Regions from separate parts of the Fulverythrobacter fulvus genome, predicted to be linked through region 2. Evidence: predicted binding sites of a transcription regulator. Region 2 holds the regulator's gene; the other holds the start of a gene.
The links. The regulator LexA, encoded in region 2, represses DNA repair genes until DNA is damaged. The targets are predictions, from matches to a motif close to GTTCCNCNCTTGTTCT.
Positions count from the first base shown of each region.

Region 1: WFP36_RS01975 (S24 family peptidase) is a predicted target of LexA. The motif match lies at 3,871-3,886, and genes of this name have one in related genera.

Region 1 covers NZ_JBANRM010000001.1:426,861-435,188, reverse strand. The annotation lists gene mobF (MobF family relaxase) at 1-1,887, shown strand, start outside; gene WFP36_RS01995 (hypothetical protein) at 1,958-2,197, shown strand; gene WFP36_RS01990 (DUF6961 family protein) at 2,222-2,419, opposite strand; gene WFP36_RS01985 (DUF5818 domain-containing protein) at 2,419-2,724, opposite strand; gene WFP36_RS01980 (thermonuclease family protein) at 2,721-3,146, opposite strand; gene WFP36_RS01975 (S24 family peptidase) at 3,159-3,800, opposite strand; gene WFP36_RS01970 (N-6 DNA methylase) at 4,269-6,956, shown strand; gene WFP36_RS01965 (restriction endonuclease subunit S) at 6,949-8,217, shown strand; gene WFP36_RS01960 (type I restriction endonuclease) at 8,214-8,328, shown strand, end outside.
Region 2 covers NZ_JBANRM010000001.1:215,950-224,277, reverse strand. The annotation lists gene moaC (cyclic pyranopterin monophosphate synthase MoaC) at 112-588, shown strand; gene WFP36_RS01045 (molybdopterin molybdotransferase MoeA) at 593-1,789, shown strand; gene lexA (transcriptional repressor LexA) at 1,860-2,552, shown strand; gene WFP36_RS01035 (ComEC/Rec2 family competence protein) at 2,559-4,778, opposite strand; gene gltX (glutamate--tRNA ligase) at 4,807-6,249, shown strand; gene WFP36_RS01025 (citrate synthase) at 6,262-7,548, shown strand; gene WFP36_RS01020 (sensor histidine kinase) at 7,673-8,328, opposite strand, start outside.

The sequences.
Region 1 (8,328 bases), 210 kb from region 2:
CAGGTCGCCGCAATTCATGCAGTCGCCTCGGCTGTGCGGCATCTGGGCGAGCGGGAGGCGGCCTTCAGCCGAGCCGAAATCTACCGTGCAGCGCTTGGCTTTGCGCTCCCGACTTCGCTCGCTGACATCGAGCACCGCGTCGACCAGCTGCTCCGTCAGGGACATCTGGAGAAGGGCAGGGGCGCTGACCGGGAACTGCTGACGACACGCGACGCTATAAGCCTCGAACAGCGCATCATTGCTGGGGTCGAAGACGGGCGCGGCGCTGCACCGGCGATTGTTTCTCCCGACCTTGCGGGGGCCCGTCTGCAGGCCCTGTCCCAGATCAAATACGGCATGACCTTGAACGCCGGACAGGAAGGGGCAGGGCGTTTGCTGCTTGGCTCGAACAACCGGATCGTCGCGATCCAGGGCGTCGCGGGCGCAGGCAAGAGCACGGTCCTCAAACCCGTCGCAGATATCCTGCGCGAGGAGGGCAGAGCCGTGCTCGGGCTCGCGGTGCAGAACACGCTGGTCCAGATGCTCGAGCGCGATACAGGTATTACATCGATGACGGTCTCGCGGTTCCTCGCCCGACACCGCGATCTCCTGGAAGGGGCCGATGCGGACCGTCTCGCCGAGGCGCTGGCGGACATGCGCGGCACCGTCGTGCTGCTCGACGAAGCCTCCATGGTCGGCAATGCCGACAAGGAAAAGCTGGTTCGGCTGGCAAACCTTCTCGAACTCGGCCGCTTTGCGAGCATCGGGGACCGTAAGCAGCTGGGCGCAGTCGATGCCGGAAAGCCGTTCGATGTGATGCAGCAGGCCGGCATTGAGACGGCGCTCATGAGCACCAATCTCCGAGCACGGACAGAGGGCCTTCGAGATGCACAGCAGGCGGCGCAAGAGGGGCGCATCGAAGACGCCATGCGCCATCTCGCACCCCAGGTGATCGAGGTGGGAAATGATGCTGCTGTCGAAGCCGCCGCCGCCTGGTTGTCGCTTTCGACCGCCGAGCGCGAGGCAACCGCAATCTATGCGTCAGGCCGCAATTTGCGCAGTGCCGTGAACGAGGCTGTGCAGACTGGCCTTCAAGCGAGCGGCGAGCTCGGTCCTGAAACCATGCGGCTCCAGACCCTGTCCCGTGTCAATGTAACCCGCGAGGAGCTGCGCTATGCGAGCACCTACGCCCCCGGCATGGTGGTCGATGTCGCACGGCGTCAGCGCAGCCAGGGCCTTGCAGCAGGCGAATACCGGGTGGTCGGAACCGATGTGGCACGCGAGCGGGTCACGCTGGAGAACGAGCGTGGCCGCCAGTTCGAGTTTCGTCCCGGTCAGATCCGGCCGCAAGGTGAGCAGGATCCGCTACGCCTGTCCGAAGTTCGCGCCCTCGATATTTATACCGGCGACAAGATCCGGTGGACCGAAACCGATCACAAGCGGGGCCTGATCAATGCCGACCAGGCCCGGATTGTCGCAGTCGACAAAGAGGCTGTGGTGGTTAAGACATCCTTGGGCGCAGAGCACAGACTCGAACGCGACGATCCAATGCTGCGACGTCTCGATCTCGCCTATGCGCTCAATGCCCATATGGCGCAGGGGCTGACCTCCGATCGCGGCATTGCGGTGATGGACAGCCGCGAGCGCAATCTGGCCAATCAGCAGACGTTCCTGGTGACAGTCACGCGGCTGCGCGATGGCCTCACGCTCTATGTCGACAATGCTGGCAACCTCGAGGCGGCGGTCGAGCGCAATGCCGGCATGAAGCGCTCGGCGCTGGAAACGGTCAATCTCCTCCACGATGCGGCATCCAAAGGTCAGGCCAAAGATCGTGTGGCTCCTGCACCGGAACGCAAGCCGCCAGAGCTTGACCGGTCGATCACCAAGCCATTTGAGATCGGCATCTAGCGTCCCGTTGTCCCCATGCGTCCGCACATGACCGGTTGACGTGAAGTTCTTTATTTGTTCTCATTGGCCCATGCCCCGAATCTCCGATGATATCCTCCTCACCCATCTCGAAGTCGCGCTGGCTGTTGCGCCGGAGCACACGCTCGTCCGGCTCAATGCCGATGATCCACGCGCCCAGCGCAGCGCCAGGGTCGATCTGGCTCGCCATTTGGTCGAACGCATGCGCGGCTTCACCATCGAAGGCGACAGCCATGGTGCCCCAGTCGAGCAATCGTGTCTGTTTCCGGGCGATCTGTCCCCGATCGGATGAACTGATTGGGCTTGTCGAGCGGGGTTACTGGAGTGGCCTGTCCGGGGCGTTGGAGCTCAGCTGGACAATCCGCTCGGCGATAGCCTGCCATGTCCGAATGCCTGCCTCATCGCCTGCAAGTGCGAGAGCCCCAATCTGTTCGGCGACGTGCAAAGGTGCCTTGTCCCCATAGGTCTGTAGGACATGGTTTGCGCAGGCCCAGAGCTCCCAGTCGCTCAGCATCAGCAGAGCGCGCTCACCACCCCGCCAACCGTCGCGTAGAGACCATAGGCGACGAAGGCTGCGGCAAGGAGGAATTCGAGCCGGAGTTTGAATGCAGTCGGACGAGGCTGTCCGGCTGGCCATATCTGGTAGCAGGCAAAGGCGTTGAACCCCGAACGCTCCCCGACCACTTCGACGCGAGCGCCGATGAATTTGCGTACCTGGCGGATGTTGTCGAGTTGCCAAGTCCCGCCATCATCGGTTCGCAGCACCGGTCCGTTGGCCGCCCATTCGACGACGCCGGCCAGATGCGTGGTGCTGGTCACCGGCAAGCCGGGCCTTTCCAGTAGCGATCCCAGCGCAGGACTGTGCCGGTCTTGATCATGGCGCATGACAGATCGGCACCTGACGGCAGACGGCACCAGGCAGCGGTCCTGTTTCCACCTGCGGACCCCTCGGAGCGGCATGTGAGCCGCGGACCTCTGACTACCACGTGTCCGGTCGCGATTGTTCCCTTCGAGCCGCCCATCAGCACTACCAGCGCATCGCGCGCCTCAAGCGCCGAGGCAGCGGGGCAGGGCTGATTGGTCCGGCAGGTGCCGTCCATCTCCCGGGCCGCGATGCCCGCGATCCTCAGGTGAGGGCCTTCCGCACACCAGACTGGACCATCACCATCCCAGACATGAGTGGGCGTGCAGGTAAATGTCTGCCCGGAAGCGACGATCGAAGCGGCAAGCAGGGCAAGCATCAGAAGGCCACCTTAGAGCGCCCGTCCGAACCAGAGAACCCGTCCGACGATATTGAGGGTGCGTTTCTCGAGGCCGCGCCAGCTTGGATAAGCCGGGTTGTCGCTCAGGACCGACGCGCGTTTGCCCTGTGGTTCGAGGGCAATCCGCTTTACGCTCAGCATGTCGTCCATCCGCAGGACATAGATCCCGTCTCTCAGCCGCGACTGGCCATCCCCGAGATCGACCATAACCTCGTCGCCATCGTGGAGGGTGGGCTCCATGGAGTCCCCATGGACCGCGATAATCGAGAGGCTCGATGCCTTGCTCGCGGTCAGTCGACGCAGCCACTTCTCGTCGAAGCCGAACTGCGCGGATTTGGCTTCCATTTCGGCCAGAGCGCCGTGGCCGGCTGATGCCTCGACATTGAGCAAAGGCACATGGACGAGCTCGACCACCGGGCCTGAGCGGCGGGCAGGGGCTCCAAGAACCTTCTCATCGACCCCGAAAAATCGCGCCAGAACCGAGCGATCCTGCTCGTCCAGCTGCCTCGGACTGCCGCGCCGAATATACTGCTGGATGTAAGCGGCATTGCGCCCCAACAGGCGCGAAACCGAGGAGTAATTCACCCCTCGTTGCTGGATTAGTTCGTCCAGGGCTCTCCGTGCGTCGTCCATGACTGCCAGTCCTATCGCGGGCACCTAGGAAAATCGATCCTAGACTCTAGGAAGCCTTCCTAGTAAGAACATAACAAGAACGCAAGCCTTAAACGAGTCGATGGCGATGGAGCTACTAGAGCAGATCGAGGCATATCTGGCGCAAACACGGACGTCGCCGAGCACCTTCGGTCGCTTGGTTGCCGGGGACCCAAGGCTTGTTGCTGACCTTAGGTCAGGCAGGCGCCCGAGAGAGAAGACGAGAGTGCGCATAACTTGCTACCTGAGGCAGGGCTCTCACGGCTGAGGCGGGCTACGCGCGCTCGTAGGACACATTGGCCGGTCAACGAGCCTACTCGGCGTGGGAAATCAATCAGATCTCCAAGGTAGGTGGTTGCGGGCTTCCTGCCCCAAGGCTACTTCGAGGGGTAGGGGCACTCGACGATATCAGATCGCGATTCAAGCACTCCCAATTGGATCAAAATAGTAATGTCAAAGCTTACCCTTGAAAAATTGGAACGTCATCTATTCGCAGCTGCAGACATATTGCGCGGGAAGATGGATGCCTCTGAATTCAAGGAGTATATTTTTGGGCTCCTGTTCCTCAAGCGTTGTTCTGATGTGTTTGAGCAGCAGCGAGATAAAATTCTCAAGGAACAGCGAGCCCAAGGGCGGTCTGAAGCGGAGGCACTGCAGCGGGCAGACCATCCATCATCATACGAGAAGTCGTTCTTTGTTCCGCCCGTAGCCAGATGGACAAGGCTGCTGGATGACGTCCATTCAAATGTCGCCAACGAGTTGAATAAGGCTCTGGCTGGCTTGGAAAACGCGAACCATCAGGCGCTGTCGGGCGTCTTGGGTCACATCAATTTTGCCCGCAAGATCGGCGAATCCGAAATTCCCGACGAGAAATTGCGGCGGCTCATCAGCCACTTCAACAAGTACCGGCTTCTGGATGAGGATTTCGAATTTCCGGACCTGCTCGGCGCTGCCTACGAGTATCTGATCAGCGAGTTTGCGGACTCCGCCGGCAAAAAGGCCGGAGAGTTCTACACGCCAAGAGGGGTCGTGCAGCTCATGGTGCGGATCCTCGATCCGCAGGGTGGCACGTCGCTCTACGATCCAACCTGTGGCAGCGGCGGCATGCTGAACCAGGGGAACGAGCACGCCCTCCAGCACGGAGGACCGCGGCTGCGCCTTTATGGGCAGGAAGATAACGGGGCTGTCTGGGCGATCTGCCGGATGAACCTGCTGCTGCACGGCGTTCCCGACGCCGACATCCGGAATGGCGACACGCTGCTGGAACCGAAGCACCTTGACGACGGTCGCCTGATGCGCTTCGACCGGGTGATCGCCAACCCGCCATTCAGCCAGAATTACACTAAGCGCGGCATCCAGTTCGGCGACCGGTTCCGCTTCGGCTGGTGCCCGACGACGGGCAAAAAGGCCGACCTCATGTTCGCGCAGCACATGCTGGCGAGCCTCAAGCAGAACGGCAAGATGGCGGTCGTGATGCCCCACGGCGTGCTGTTCCGTGGTGGCGAAGAGAAGAAGATCAGGATAGCGCTACTCAAGGATGATTGCATCGAGGCGGTCATCGGCCTGCCCCAAAATCTCTTCTATGGCACCGGTATCCCGGCTTGTGTCCTGGTGATGCGCCATCCGGGCGGCAAACCCGAAGCGCGCAAGGGCAAGGTGCTCTTCATCAACGCCGACCGCGAATATCGCGAAGGCCGTGCGCAGAACTTCATCGATCCGGAGCACATCGAAAAGATCATCAGCGCTTATAATGCCTTCGCCGATGTGCCCGGCTTTGCGGCTGTAGTCGACAACAAGGCCATTATCGAGGACGAAGCCGGAAACCTGAACATCCGTCGATACGCCGACAGTAGCCCACCGCCGGAGCCGCACGATGTCCGCGCGCACCTTCATGGCGGTTTGCCGAAGCGCGAGATCGAAGCCATCCGCCCGCAGGCAATGGCGCAGGGCTTCGACGTTGGCGTGCCGTTCTGCGACCGCGATTCCGACTACGCCGATTTCGCCCCCGCCGTGGCAAAGCGGGCGGACATCCGTGCCTTGGTGGAAACCGACGCTGGCGTCGCCGCCCGGGCCGGAGAGATGCTGGGCGCTTTCGATGCCTGGTGGGCTTCGGCGCAGTCCGGGCTGGCAGACCTGCCAACCACCAAGCGCCTCATGCCGCTGCGCCGGGAGCTGCTCGACAGTTTCGAGCCGGCGATGCTGCCGGTCGGCTGCGTCGATCGCTATGCGCTTATGGGCGCCATCGCGGGCTGGTGGGACGAAATCCGCTACGAACTCCGTGTTATCGTCGAGAACGGTTTTGCCGAGCTTGTCGACGGCTGGGTCGAAACGCTGCGTTCCGCGCTCGAAGACGAAGAGGCCGACGACGACGAGGACAGCGACGTCAAGAAGACAGTGAAGGTGACGCTTGAGGAGCTGCTCGCCCATCCCTTCGTGCGGCACCGGATGGCCGACTATGTGACCCAACTATCCGCAGCGCAAGCCGAGGTGGAGCGCATCAAGGCCGAAAAGGACGCTTGGGAAAGCGGTGACGGTGTCGAAGGCGCCGAGGACTGGATGGATGGCGCGGAGGACGGCACCGCGCTGCCCAAGTTGTTGGAGAAGCGCCGCAAGGACCTGCGCGCCGAGATGGGCGAGGATGACAAGCGCCGCAAGGAGCTGGTGAAGACCACACCTGCTGGAAAGCCGTCCAAGGGCTCAATCGACTGGATGCGGGCGCAGGGAATGAACGTGCGGGAGGCTGAGGCCGAACTTGCCGACCTCAATCGCCGTCTCGCGCCGCTTGTCGACGAAGCGGAGACCATCGATGCGATGCTCGCCCCCTATGAAGCGATCAAGGAGGAGCTGAAGGCGGCGCGCGCCACGCTGCGGCGGCTGAAAGCGGCCTTTGTCGAGCGGCTGACAGCAGCGCGGGCCGAACTCGATGACGGTGATTGCCGCGAACTGGTGCTCGCCATCGACCGCGAGCGGCTTTTCGATCGGCTCGAGCGTGCCCGTGCGCGTCGTGTCGGGACCTTGGTCTCCAGTCTCGAGCGTCTCTGGGATAAGTATCGGGTCAGCCTAAAGCACATCGAGGGGCGAAGGACCGACGCGACGACGCGGCTGGACCAATACCTGAAGGAACTCAGGTATGCTTGAAAATCTCACCACGACATCGCTCAGCCAATACTGCGATGCTAACGTCCAGAGCCTTGGGCGAGAGACGCCGAGTGATTTTCAGTTTCGATACATCGACTTAAGCAGCGTCAACCAAGGCAGCATCGACTGGCAGAAGGCGAGAGTGCTTACTTTTGCCGGCAGCCCCAGCCGTGCGCGAAGAGTTGTAAAGCCGGGTGACGTGCTGTTTTCGACCGTCCGACCAAGCTTAATGGGTCATGGGATGGTTCGTGCCACGGCCGACCTCCCAGTGATTGCATCCACGGGCTTTGCCGTGCTCTCTCCAAAGGATGGCGTTGACGGACGCTTTCTGTTCCACGCGCTGTTTCTTGATGAATTTAAGCGGCAGGTCACCCAGTTTGAAGTCGGTTCGAACTATCCCGCGATTAACGAGTCAGACCTGCTTCGAGTGAAGTTGGCGGCACTGGACGGACCGTCCCAGCTCTTCATCGCTGATGTCCTCGATGCGCTCGACGACGCGATCATCGAGACCGATGCGCTGATCGAGAAACTGCGGACAATTCGCGTCGGCCTGATCGACGAGTTGCTCGCGCGCGGCGTCTCGGATGACGGCTCACCCCGCGTTTCATCTGCGCTGATCGAGACAGATGTTGGCCCGCGTCCACCAGCTTGGAAAATCGAGAACCTCGGACGCTTCGTCATCAGCGCGGAGTATGGCACTAACCTGTCGTTGGGCGATATCATTGGCGGCATTCCTGTTCTGCGGATGAACAACATCCAGGACGGTGAGTTTGACCTGTCCGACCTGAAATATGCACCGGCGCATGCGGTTGAGCGGTTCCGGGTGCAGCGCAACGATGTGCTGTTCAACCGCACCAACAGCTGGGAGCATGTCGGCAAGGCCGCCATCTGGCGGCACGACGAACCTGGCCCTGCTTTCGCCTCCTATCTTGTGCGGCTTCACTGTGGTGACGAATTGCTGCCCGAGTTCTTGCACCTCTGGCTGAACTGGGCTCCAGTCCAGCGCGCGATCCGGCAGTTCGCGACGCCGGGTGTCCAGCAGGTCAACATCAATCCAACAAACCTTCGGCGGGCCTTGATTGCCGTTCCGGATACCTTGGACGAACAACGCGCCATCATCGAACGCGTGAGCGGTGTTTCTGCTGCGATCGAGGATCACCGCCGCGAGCGCGCCAAGCTCGCGGCACTTCGCGAAGGGTTGCGCGATGATCTCCTCAGTGGCCGCAAGCTCGTCGCTGCCATTCTGGAGGCGGCCGAGTGAGCCAGATCGACCGCCTGGATGAGCTGAACGTGGTCGAGCGCCCGCTACTGCGCCAGCTGGGCGCGATGGGCTGGCGGCATTTCGAGGGCGCAGACGAAGACCCGGCCAGTG
Region 2 (8,328 bases):
CACATTCGCACAGGGATTTCGGCCGCTTTTCCCGCTCGTCGCAGAGGGCCGCAAGCGATCACTCTGCACAGTGTCAACATTGTCAACTTCGGCGGAAAAGCGCGTAGCCAGATGACCAAGCTCACTCATCTCGACGAATCGGGCGCGGCCCGGATGGTGGACGTCGGCGCCAAGGCGGAAACGGCTCGCAAGGCAGTCGCAACCGGGCGTATCCGCATGTCGCCCGAAGCGCTGGATGCGATCCGCGAAGGCGACGCTCCCAAGGGTGACGTGCTCGCCGCGGCCCGCATTGCCGGGATCATGGCCGCCAAGAAGACGGGCGAACTGATCCCGCTGTGCCACCCGCTTTCGCTCGATGCCGTGACTGTCGACTTCACTTTCGAGGACGATGGCGTGCGCGCCACCGCCACGGCCAGCCTCACCGGGAAGACCGGGATCGAGATGGAAGCCATGACTGCCACCTCCATCGCGTTGCTGACCGTGTACGACATGGCCAAGGCGTTCGACAAAGGCATGGTGATCGAAGGCGTGCGCCTGCTCGCCAAGAGCGGCGGCAAATCGGGCGAATGGCGGGCACCGGAAGCCTAGGCAGATGAAGCCGCCCCTTCCCCTGAAAGAGGCTCAGGCCCGGCTGCTGGAAAGTGTCCATGCATTGCCGGCCGAGGATGTGCCGGTGGAGGCCGCGCTCGGCCGCTGCCTTGCCGCACCGCTCATTGCCCGGCGAACCCAGCCTGCCGCCGATCTTTCCGCGATGGATGGCTATGCCCTGCGCGAAGGTGAAGCCGGGCCCTGGCGCGTGGTGGGCGAAAGCGCGGCCGGGCACCCCTTCCCCGGAACAATTGCCCCCGGCGAAGCGATCCGCATTTCCACAGGCGCCCTGATGCCCGCAGGCGCGGATGCCGTACTGCTGCAGGAAAACGCCGCGCGCGATGGCGACAGGCTTAGCCTCAATGGCGAGGGTGAGCCGCGCGCGCGCCATATTCGCCGTGCGGGCTTCGACTTCCGCGGCGGTGACGAACTGCTCCCCGCAGGAACGCGGATCGGCCCGGCACAGGTCGCGCTCGCGCTTTCCTCCGGCAATGGCGCACTCGGCGTCCACCGCCGTCCGCGCCTTGCCATTATCGACAGCGGCGACGAACTGGCCGCCGATCCCGCCAAGTGCGCACCGCACCAGATACCCGCCAGCAATGGCGCGATGCTGGCGGCAATGACACAGGGGCTCGCCGCCGAAATCCGCCGCATCGGCCCGGTTGCCGACGATCTCGGCGCGCTGGCGGCGGCGTTCGATCGGGCAGGCGATGCCGAGTTGATCGTCACCAGTGGCGGCGCCTCGGTCGGCGATCACGATCTCATCCGCCCGGCGCTCGAAGCATGGGGTGCGCAAATCGACTTCTGGCGCGTGGCGATGAAGCCCGGCAAGCCGCTGCTCGTGGCCCGCAAGGGCAGCACGACCGTGCTGGGCCTGCCGGGCAATCCCGTTTCCAGCTTCGTTACCGCCTATTTCTTCCTGCTGCCCATGCTGCGAGCCCTTTCCGGGGATCGCCGCCCCCAGCCCGCCCCGATCCCGCTTCGGCTTGCGGGGGAAATGCCGGCAGGCGGGGCAAGGCTGGAATTCGTGCGGGCCTTGCTGGTGGATGGCGAGGCAGTGCCGGTCAGCGAAAAGGACTCGAGTGCCCTGCGTGCGATGGCCACTGCCGAATTGCTGCTGGAACGGCCTGCCAATGCCCCTCCAGCCACGCAGGGAAGCGTTGTTCCGGCCTATTGGATCGGAAATGGCGGGGTTGCTTGACTTGTAGGAAGAAGTTGCCTAGTTGTTCCGCATTCGTTCCCTAAATGGAACATTTGAGGAGGCCGCTTCGATGCTCACCGCCAAGCAACATGAGCTTCTGTTGTTCATCCAGACCCGTCTGGAAGAATCGGGCATTTCCCCGAGTTTCGAGGAAATGAAGGAAGCGCTGGACCTCAAGTCCAAGTCCGGAGTGCACCGCCTGATTTCCGCGCTGGAAGAACGCGGCTTCATCCGCCGCCTGCCCAATCGGGCCCGCGCGCTGGAAGTGCTCAAGAACCCCGAAGATGTGAACGCCAAGGGCAGCAAGCCCGCCGCTCCGGCCAATGATGCGGTGAGCCGCATCGCGACGCCGCCGCGCGCTCCGGCCTTTGCCGCCAATGACGTGATCGAGATTCCGCTTCACGGCAAGATCGCCGCAGGCGTTCCGATCGAGGCGCTGGAAAGCGACCGCACATTGCCGGTTCCCGCTGCACTGCTCGGCGCGGGCGATCATTATGCGCTGGAAGTGTCCGGCGATTCGATGATCGAGGCCGGCATTCTCGATGGCGACTTCGCGCTGGTGAAGCGTACCGACCATGCCCGCGATGGCGAAATCGTGGTGGCGCTGGTGCGGAACGAGGAAGCGACGCTCAAATATCTGCGCCGCGAAGGTGGCCGCATTCGCCTCGATCCGGCCAATGCCGCCTACGATCCGCAATATTACGAACCGCATGAAGTGATCGTGCAGGGCAAGCTGGCGGGCCTGCTGCGCCAGTATCACTGAGGCAATTCATCGAGACGATGTGGCAAGCGCGCCCGGCCCTGTGTCGCGGCGCGCTTGTCTGCTTCTCCACCAGCCATGATTGCCTTGCCCCTCGGCCACAGTCTTCACTTCATGCCTGCCGAGATAGATCGCGAGGCCACCGGTCTCGTCGAGGGAGCGGTGATCCGCCTTGATCCAACGCGGATGGCAGGATCGCGGCAGATAGCGGTCCGCCACGACGATGTCGGCCAGATCGCAGGCCGCGGCAAGTTGACGCTCGTCGATCCGCTCCTTGCTCAGCGCCAGCAGCAAGTGCCACTCGCGCCCACCCCGGTTTAGGGTCGCAACGCAGAAATCCGCGCTGCAGCGGGCTCCGTGCCACTGGGTCAATATCTGGACCTCGCCTTCGGTCCCGGCCATTTCCTGAAGAGTCTCGCGGGCAAAGCTGCTGCGCGATTCCCGCAGGACCAGCAGCCGCTCGCCTTCACCCGAAATGCCGACTTCCCGCCCGTCGCGCGAAATCAGGACATCCGGCACCGGCGTGATCGCCAGCAGGAAACAGGCAAGTCCCAGCGGCACTGCCGCAAAGAGCCGCACTCGCCCGCGCCACAACCCGAGCCAGAGCCCGCCTGTGACAAACAGGGCGAAGGCGCCCTTGCCCATTTGCGGCATCAACTTCACTGCGCCCGGCTGATCGGCGGTGAAATGGGCCAGCGCCAGCAGAAGCTCGAGCGATTTACCCGCCAGCCACCATGCCGGGCCGCCCAGCCCGACAGTGTCGAGCGCCAGCCCCAGCGCGATCAGCGGCATGGAAACGAAAGTCGTCAGCGGGATCGCGACGACATTGGCAAAGGCCCCGTAAAGCCCGGCGCGATGGAAATGGAACAGCACGACCGGCATCAGGGCGAATTCGATCACCAGCCCGGTAAGCAGCAGCATCGTCCCCCGGCGAAGCGCCAGCACCGGCCAGCCTTCATCGCGCGGGGCGAGGAAGGCCCGCACCGGACCGGCACCGTGCAGCGCGACGATCGCGATCACTGCCGCAAAGCTCATCTGGAAGCTCGGCCCCACCAGCGCTTCCGGCCAGAGCAGCAGCACGAATGCGGCCGCCACCGCGATGAGCCGCAAGGAGAGCGGCTCGCGCCCCAGGGCCAGCGCCAGCAATACCAGCACCGTACCGACGCAACTGCGCACTGTGGGAACCTCGGCCCCGGTCAGCAGGGTGTAGCCGATCCCCGCCAGTGCCGCGATGGCCGCCGCTGCCACGGGCAGGCGTACGCGCAGCGCCAGCCATGGCCACAAAGCCAGCAGCCTGATTGCGATGAAATAGGCCGCCGCGATCACCGCACTGACATGCAGCCCGCTGATCGATAGGAGGTGGGAGAGCCCGGCATCGCGCATCGCCACCTCGTCCGCGACCGCGATGGCACCCCGGTCGCCGCTCGCCAGCGCCGCGGCAATGGTACCGGGAGAACCGTCGAGCCGGGAACGGACATGATCCGCAAGACTGCGCTGCAAGGCGCCAAGGCCGCCGGACCGGGCGGCAGGCTCCACCAGTTCGGGCGAGGACAGGGCACTGCCTGTCCCCGCCAGCCCGTCAAACCAGGCGGCGCGGGCGAAATCGTAACTGCCCGGCAGTAGGGGCGGCGCGGGCGGCATGAGCCGGGCTCTGATCCTGACCCGGGCGCCCTCCCCCAATCCGGTAACGTCCTTTTCCAGCGGGAGATTGACCCGCACCTTGATTGCCCGCCCGGTTCCCGGCTCGCGCGTGGCGAGCACCAGCCTCACCCGGCCTTCGGCGGGCTGCTCGATCCGTTCGAGCACGCGGGCGTCGAATTCTCCCGCAACCGGCCGCGCAATCGGCTCCGTCCCGACCAATGAAGACTTCGCCCAGACGACCGCGACTCCGAGCGAGAATGCGAGTCCCATGGCGAATATTGCCATCCGCAAATGGGCGCGCCGGTCATCCGTGCGCCACAGGGCCAGTGCCGCCATGCCGCCCATGAACCCCGCCAGCATCGCAAATAGCCATTCCGCGGCGGTGCCAAGCACGAACCAGGCCCCGATTCCCGCGGAAAATGCCACTGCAAGCCAAGGTCCACGGTCGAATCCGGATGCGTCCAAAAATGCGTCGATCCTGTCTCCTGCGCTGGACAAGAGCCGTTCCATTCGCCAATGCGTCTGCTGCATCGCAGCATCCTGAGGCAGTTCCTCCAGCGGAACGGAAACGGGTGGGCTGTCTGCCATAAGAACAATGGAAAGGATCAAGTGGGTCATGGCAAGCGTTAGCGGCAATGCGTCGGCAACCGGCAGCACGGTAGTCACGCGCTTTGCGCCCTCGCCCACCGGTTTCCTTCACATCGGCAATGCCCGCACCGGCCTGTTCTCCTGGCTCTATGCCCGCCATCACGGCGGCAAGACGCTGCTGCGGATCGAGGATACGGACAAGGCTCGCTCCACGCAGGAAGCGATCGACGTCATTCTGGACGGCCTGGCATGGCTCGGCCTCGATTTCGATGGGCACACCTATTACCAGTCGCAGTTCGAGGCGCGTCACGCCGAAGTGGCGCATGACCTGATCGCGCGCGGCGCAGCCTATCGCTGCTATCTCACTCAGGAAGAACTCGCCGCTCGCCGGGAAAAGGCGCGGGAAGAGAAGAAGCCCTTCCGCATCGACAGCGAATGGCGCGATGCCGATCCCTTCACCTGGCCCGAAGGTCAGGATTATGTGGTGCGCATCAAGGCCCCACGTGACGGGGAGACGGTGATCGAGGATCTCGTTCAGGGCAAGGTGACCGTGAAGAATGCAGAACTGGACGATTTCGTCCTGCTTCGTTCGGACGGCACACCGACCTATATGCTCGCGGTGGTGGTGGACGACCACGACATGGGCGTAACCCACATCATCCGCGGCGACGATCACCTGAACAACGCCTTCCGCCAGCTGACCATCATCAAGGCGATGGGCTGGCCCGAACCGCATTATGCCCACATCCCGCTGATCCACGGCCAGGACGGGGCGAAGCTCTCCAAGCGCCACGGCGCCATGGGCGTCGGCGATTATCGCGACGAGTTGGGCATTCTGCCGGAAGCCCTGCTCAATTACCTGCTGCGCCTTGGCTGGGGCCATGGCGACCGCGAGGAATTTACCAAGGAAGAAGCGATCCAGCTCTTCGATATCGGAGACGTGGGCAAGAGCCCTTCGCGCTTCGACATCAAGAAGCTGCTGAACCTCAACGGCCATTATATCCGCGAGGCGGACAATGCCCGTCTGGCGTCGCTGATCGCCCCGCGCCTTGGCCCGAATGCCGATCTGGATAGGCTGGTGGCCGCCATGCCGGTGCTCAAGACCCGCGCGCGCGACATGAACGAACTGGCCGACGGCGCGGCCTTCCTGTTCAAGGCCCGCCCGCTGGAAATGACCGAGCAGGCGCAGGCGCTGTTGACCAGCGACGCACAACTGCTTTTATGGCGGATTTCAGGCCGTTTGGCGGCCGAAAACAACTGGACAACCGAAGCGCTGGAAGCCAGTTTGAAGGCGATGGCAGAGGAACTGGGGCTGGGCCTCGGCAAACTCGCACAGCCGCTGCGCGCCGCACTCACGGGGCAAACCACCTCGCCGGGTATTTTCGATGTCCTGGTCCTGCTCGGAAAGGATGAAAGCCTTGCGCGTATCGACGCACAGGCCGTTCCGGGTGACCAGGCTGTAGAGCTTTGAGGAGTACGAGACTTGGCTGACAAGCACGCGAAGCTTACCGTTGGAGACAAGAGCTACGATTTCCCCGTGCTGGAAGGCAGCGTCGGGCCGGATGTCGTCGATATCCGCAAGCTCTACGGCCAATCGCACATGTTCACATACGATCCCGGCTTCACCTCCACCGCATCGTGTGAAAGTGCCCTTACCTATATCGATGGCGAAGAAGGCGTCTTGCTTCACCGCGGCTATCCCATCGGCCAGCTGGCCGAACATTCCAGCTTCATGGAAGTGGCCTATCTGCTGCTGAACGGCGAACTGCCCAACGCCGCCGAATATGACAACTTCACGCGCACCATCACGCGCCACACCATGCTGCACGAACAGCTGGCCACCTTCTATCGCGGCTTCCGTCGCGATGCGCACCCGATGGCCGTGATGTGCGGTGTGGTCGGGGCCCTGTCGGCCTTCTATCACGACAGCACCGATATTTCCGATCCGGAACACCGCCGGATCAGCTCGCACCGCCTGATCGCCAAGATGCCGACCATTGCGGCGATGGCTTACAAATATTCCGTCGGCCAGCCCTTCATGTATCCGGACAACAAGCTGTCCTACACGGGCAACTTCCTGCGCATGACCTTCGGCGTGCCGGCCGAGGAATATGAAGTGATCCCGGCGGTGGAACGCGCGATGGACCGGATTTTCATCCTCCATGCCGACCACGAACAGAACGCCTCGACCTCGACCGTGCGTCTCGCCGGTTCGTCGGGCGCCAATCCGTTTGCATGTATCGCCGCGGGCATTGCCTGCCTGTGGGGTCCTGCCCATGGCGGCGCCAATGAAGCCGCGCTCAACATGCTGCACGAGATCGGCACGCCGGACAAGATTCCCCACTATATCGAGCGCGCGAAGGACAAGAACGATCCGTTCCGCCTGATGGGCTTCGGCCACCGCGTCTACAAGAACTACGATCCGCGCGCGGCCGTGATGCAGAAGACGGTGCGCGAAGTGTTCGAAGCGCTGAAGGTAGACGATCCGCTGTTCGAAACCGCCCTGCGGCTCGAGGAACTTGCCCTGCATGACGATTACTTCGTCGAGAAGAAGCTGTTCCCGAACGTGGACTTCTATTCGGGCATCATCCTGTCGGCGATCGGTTTCCCGACCACCATGTTCACTGCCCTGTTCGCCCTTGCCCGCACCGTGGGCTGGGTGGCGCAGTGGAACGAAATGATCAGCGATCCCGGCCAGAAGATCGGCCGCCCACGCCAGCTCTACACTGGCCCCACGCAGCGCGATTACGTGCCGGTGGAGAAGCGCTGAGGCCTTACGGCATCATCCAGTAACCGCCTGAGAGCTTCCTGCTCGACAGGCGGATTACGAATAGCGCGCCGACCATGGAAATGGGCGGCGCGCTTTTCTTTTGGGCGAATGGCTACGCTGCGGTTCAGCTGCTGGCAGGCAAGCTCAGGATAAAGCGCGCGCCCTTTCCGGGGGCGCTTTCCACCGTCAGATCGCCGCCCATCGCACGGGCCAGCCTGCGCGAAATATAGAGCCCGAGGCCAGAGCCGCCGTCGCCGCTACGGCCGAGACGCTCGAATTTCTCGAACACCTTGGCCTGCTGCTCCTCGCTCAATCCTTGCCCCTGGTCGGCCACGATAATCCTGGCCTTCCCGCTCGCGGCCCCCAATTGCACCGCGATGCGCGAGCCTTCAGGCGTATAGCGGATCGCATTGCCGATAAGGTTCAGCAGCACCTGCAACACGCGGCGGAACTCGCCGATTGCCGGCAGGTGCTCGTCCGCGCCCGGTACGTCGATCCCGATCCCGCGCTCCTGCGCGCGCACCCCGAGAATGCCCACCGCACGGCGAGCGACATCGGCCAGATCGATCAGATCGGGGGCGGTGCTGAATTCGTCGGCCTCGACCACTTCCAGATCGGAAAGATCGTCGATCAGCGCCAGCAGGTGCTGGCCCGCCGCCGCGATATCGGCGGCATAATTGCTGTATTCCTCGGCGAGTGGCCCGGCGAGGCGCGTGCGGATCGTCTCTGCATTGGCAATGATCCGCGCGATAGGCTGGCGCAGAACCGGGGCCACGTCAC